2 regions of the Aeromonas media genome follow, and region 2 is predicted to be linked to the other one. Evidence: predicted binding sites of a transcription regulator. Region 2 holds the regulator's gene; the other holds the start of a gene.
The links. Region 2 encodes MetJ, which represses methionine synthesis genes. Its sites were predicted from a motif close to AGANNTCTAGANNTCT; they were not measured.
Positions count from the first base shown of each region.

Region 1 (2,399 bases), 200 kb from region 2:
GGTTGCCATGCCGCTCGCCCTGGCCCAGTTGCAGCTGGCCGGTGCCGGCGGAGTGCTCACGCTGATGACGAAGGATGAGCTGGCCGCACGCGGCGCAGGCTCCCTCGGCTCACTGGTCAAGGCCAGGGGCATGGCCTGGTTCCACCTGCCCATAGCGGACGATGAGGCCCCCGATGAAGCCTTCGAGCGAGCCTGGCTCCCCGTGCTGCCGCAACTGCTCTCCCTGCTGCGCGAGGGCAGACACCTGGCCATTCACTGTCACGGAGGGAGCGGCCGCACCGGGCTGGTGGCGGCCCTGCTGCTGATGGCCCTAGGCCAGCCCCAGCCGGAGGCCATGGCCACCATCCGGGCCAGGCGGCCCGGCGCTTTCACCCTTGCTTGCCACCATCACTGGCTCGATACCCGGGGGCGACGACTGGCCGGGGCCGACTAAAGTGTGCCCTGGCCCTTGGCGTGCTCGCAGGTAAAAACCTTGTCGATCTCCTCCAGTCCTATGACACCTGAATCCTGGGCGGCTCATAGCTGAACACCTTGCCGATCTCCTCCAGCCATAGCCGGTGAGCCGGCCCTACATCTAGCCCTTGGGCTGCTCGTAAGTGAACACCTTGCCGATGTCCTCCAGCCGATAGCTGGTGAGCTGATAGACGTAGTAGTTGAGCCAGTTGGAAAACAGCAGGTGACCGTGACTGCGCCAGGTGGCACGCGGCGTCTGATCGGGATTGTCGCCCGGGTAGTAGTTGACCGGGATGACGGGGGTGAGGCCCGCCGCCAGATCCCGCCGGTACTCCCCATCCAGGGTCAGTGCATCGTATTCGGGGTGGCCGGTGACGAACACCTGGCGGCAATCCTTGGTCGCCGCCAGATAGACACCGGCCTCCTCGGACTCGGCGAAGATCTGCAGATCGGTATGGGCGCGGATAAGATCCCCATCAAAGGCCGCATAGCGGGAGTGGGGCGCAACGAATTCATCATCGAAGCCACGCAGCAGCGGCTCGTGCTCATCGAGGCGGTGGTGGCGATAGACCCCGGACAGCTTCTCGCCGTGGGTCTGCTTCTCCATGCCGTAGAGCGCCTTGAGCGCCGCCTGCACCGCCCAGCACAGGAACAGGGTGGAGGTCACATGCTGATGGGACCACTCAATGATCTCGACGATGCGCGGCCAATAGACCACCTCCTCGAACTCCACCAGCCCGAGCGGCGCCCCCGTGATGATCATGCCGTCGTAGTTGTTGCCACGGACCTGCTCGAAATCGTGATAGAAGTTCTCGAGGTGTGCCTGGGGCGTGTTCTTCGACTCCCGATCGTCGATGCGCAGCAGATCCACGTCCACCTGCAAGGGCGAATTGGAGAGCATCCGCATCAGCTGGATCTCGGTCTCTATCTTCTTGGGCATCAGGTTGAGGATGAGCACCCGCAGCGGACGGATGTTCTGGGTGACGGCCCGGGATTCCGTCATCACGAAGATGTTCTCCTGCCCCAGCACTTCGGCGGCGGGCAACTGGTCCGGGATCTTGATCGGCATGCTGACTCCCTGTACTGCATCGGTAAATATGTCTGGACATCTAGAAGCCTATAATAAAGCACTCATCCTGTCATCAGATACCTTTTGTATTCACCCCTGCCTTTGACTAGCATACGGCTCTGTGTGTCTCTCGTGCCCAACCCCATGACAGGAATCAAGATCTCGGTAGACCGGCTGCAAGTCGGCAATTATGTCTCCCTGCCACTAGGGTGGCGTGAGCACCCCTTCCTGTTCTCCAGCTTCAAACTCAAGAGTGAAGAGGAGATAGAGCTCATCCGCCGGCTCGGCCTCAAGCTGGTGACCATCATTCCCGACAAGAGCGACGCCCCCCCCAAGCCCCTCGATCAGGTGCAACCCGCACCGGATGGCTCGGACGATCTGGTCGGTCGTCAGCAGGAGATGCAGCAAGAGAAGACCAGGCGCATCGAGCAGTTGCAGCGCTATCGCCGGGATCTGCAACAGTGCGAGAAGCATTTTCAGCAGTCGCTGGCCCAGGTGCGCAGCCTGATGGGCAAGATCCAGTCCCGTCCCCTCAATGCCATCAATGAGGCCCAGGAGCTGATCAACGCCATGACGGAGCAGTTGCTGTCGGTGGACGAGATGGTGCTGCACCTGGTCTCCGACAGCGAGGACGGCAACAACCTCCAGTTCCACTCCCTCAACGTCAGCGTGCTCAGCATGCTGCTGGCCAGAGAATGCAAGTTGCCGGCCGAGGCTATCCGTCAGGTCGGCATGGGAGCCCTGTTCCACGACATCGGCAAGCTGAAGATCCCGAGCCAGATCCTGCGCAAGACAGGCCCTCTGACCAAACCCGAGCAGAACCTGATGGCCCAGCATCCGCGCTACGGCCTGGAGCTGCTGAGCCTGACCAGTGGCT
Region 1 covers NZ_CP075564.1:4,032,063-4,034,461, forward strand. Annotated here, with positions in the region: gene KI797_RS18655 (phosphatase domain-containing protein) at 1-433, shown strand, start outside; gene metA (homoserine O-acetyltransferase MetA) at 575-1,522, opposite strand; gene KI797_RS18665 (HD-GYP domain-containing protein) at 1,667-2,399, shown strand, end outside.
Region 1: a site for MetJ is predicted at 1,549-1,564, ahead of metA (homoserine O-acetyltransferase MetA). Genes of this name have one in related genera too.

Region 2 (2,399 bases):
GCTGCTGCTGCAGGAAGGCCAGGATTCTGTCCGTGTTCTCCTGATGGGCACGCAGGCGCGGCGCCAGGGTGCGCAACCCACGCAGGGTGAGGTAGGAGTCGAAGGCCCCCGAGGTGAGCCCCAGACAGTTGGCCCACCACACCAGGGAGTCGGCCAGCTCGGCCTCCTTGGCGATCGCCACCCCGCCCACCACGTCGGAGTGGCCGTTGATGTACTTGGTGGTCGAATGCACCACCACGTCGGCCCCCAGCGAGAGCGGCTGTTGCAGCAGCGGGGAGAGGAAGGTGTTGTCCACCACCACCCTGGCACCCACCTCATGGGAGGCGGCGGCGATGGCGGCCACGTCCACCACCCGCAGCAGCGGGTTGGAGGGGGTCTCTACCCACACCAGGGCCGGCTGCTGCGCCAGGGCATCGGCGAGCGCCGACTCGTCCCCCTGATCGACGAACTGCACCCTGTAATGGCCCTTGGCCGCCAGATACTCGAACAGGCGCCAGGTGCCGCCGTAGCAGTCGTGGGGGGCGATCAGCAGATCCCCCGCCTTGAGCAGGGCCGTGGTCACCAGGTGCACGGCTCCCATGCCGGTACCGGTCACCACGGCGCCAGCGCCCCCTTCCAGGGCCGCCAAGGCGTCCGCCAGATTGGTGCGGGTCGGGTTGCCTGAGCGGGCATAATCGTATTGACGGGGCTCGCCAAAGTCGGCAAAGGTGTAGTTGCTGGAGAGATAGATGGGGGGCACCACGGCACCGTGCTGTGTGTCTGTCTCAATCCCGGTGCGTACCGCCAGGGTGGCCTTGTGGGTCATGTCACTCTCCTTGATGTGTTGCCGGAGCCGGTCCGCCTCGTGGGTCGTCCTGCCCCGCTCTCATTTGCGCTGGCCGGAGTGCCGGCCCATGGTGCATCACACTACGCCACCTTAAAAAAGCCGTCAACACTTCTAGACGTCTAAATGGCTTTGCTGTTGGATTGCCATTGAATTCCTTAAGGGTTAAAATCCGCGCTCACGGCCAAACGAGAACAGGTGGAACATGGGTACAGAGTGGAACGGCGACTACGTCAGCCCCTATGCGGAGCACGGCAAGAAGAGCGAACAGGTCAAGAAGATTACTGTCTCGATCCCGCTCAAGGTGCTGAAGGTGTTGACCGATGAGCGCACCCGTCGCCAGGTGAACAACCTGCGTCATGCGACCAACAGCGAGCTGCTCTGTGAGGCCTTCCTGCACGCATTCACCGGTCAGCCGCTGCCCTGTGACGACGATCTGCGCAAGGACCATCCGGACAGCGTCCCCGCCGAGGCCCGCGCCATCATGGAGGCGCTCGGCAAAGAGATCGAAGATTTCGACGCCGAGTAATCCGGTGGCCCATGGCACATAATCCCCCCTCTTCGATGACGCGGCCCGGTGCCGCGTCATCCTTATCCGCCCCCTGCCCGTTCAGCCTGCGCCGCTACCAGAGCGACACCAGCAGCCACAGCCACGACTTCGCCCAGCTGGTGATCCCCCTGGACGGCCCCCTCGAGATCGAGGTGCAGGGTCAGGGTCGCCGCCTCGCGCCTGGCTTTGCCTGCGTCATCGCCCCCGGCCTTCGCCACGACTACGCCGCCGATCCGGCGCTCTCCTTCCTGGTGCAGGAGAGCCACTGGCTGCCCGAGGCCCTTGGCGAGCGCCCCTTCATCCCCCTGGACGAGCCCCAGCGCCACTACCTCGCCTTCCTGCATCAGATGGTGCGCCAGGGTCGTCATGTGGCCGGCATGGAGCAGGTCTGGCTGGGCCTCCTGGCCCAGGGTCAGGGCATGAGCCCCACCCTGGCCCCCCGCATGACAAGAGTGCAGCGCCACATCGAGGCCAACCTTGCGGCTGCACTGACCAATCAGCAGCTGGCCGCCATCGCCTGCCTCGGCCAGAGCCAGTTCAAGCACGCCTTTCGCCAGCAGTTCGGCATAAGCGCCTCCCACTACATCCGCGGGCGGCGCATGGCGCTGGCACGCACCCTGCTCGCCCAGACCGCCCTGCCTATAGGCGAGGTGGCCAGCCGCTGCGGCTATCAGGATCAGGGTGCCTTCGCCGAGCGTTTCCTGGCCGAGACGGGCCTCACCCCCTCCCGCTGGCGCCAGCAAAACGGCCCGCAGCCATAACAGTCCGGCCCCTTGCCGAAGACAGGGGCTGCCATTTCGAGGCATGCTGGGGCCAATGCAAGGTGTGTGAAAGGAGGAGCCAAGATGCAGACCATAAGCTGGCAGCAGTTCGAGATGGTGGAGCTGAGAGTGGGCACCCTGGTGCGGGTCGAGCCCTTCCCAGAGGCGCGCAAGCCCGCCTACAAGGTGTGGGCGGATTTCGGCCCCGAGCTCGGGGTGCGCAAGAGCAGCGCCCAGATAACGGATCTCTATCAGCCGGAGGATC
Region 2 covers NZ_CP075564.1:3,830,284-3,832,682, forward strand. Annotated here, with positions in the region: gene metB (cystathionine gamma-synthase) at 1-805, opposite strand, end outside; gene metJ (met regulon transcriptional regulator MetJ) at 1,029-1,352, shown strand; gene KI797_RS17640 (AraC family transcriptional regulator) at 1,388-2,134, shown strand; gene KI797_RS17645 (tRNA-binding protein) at 2,219-2,399, shown strand, end outside.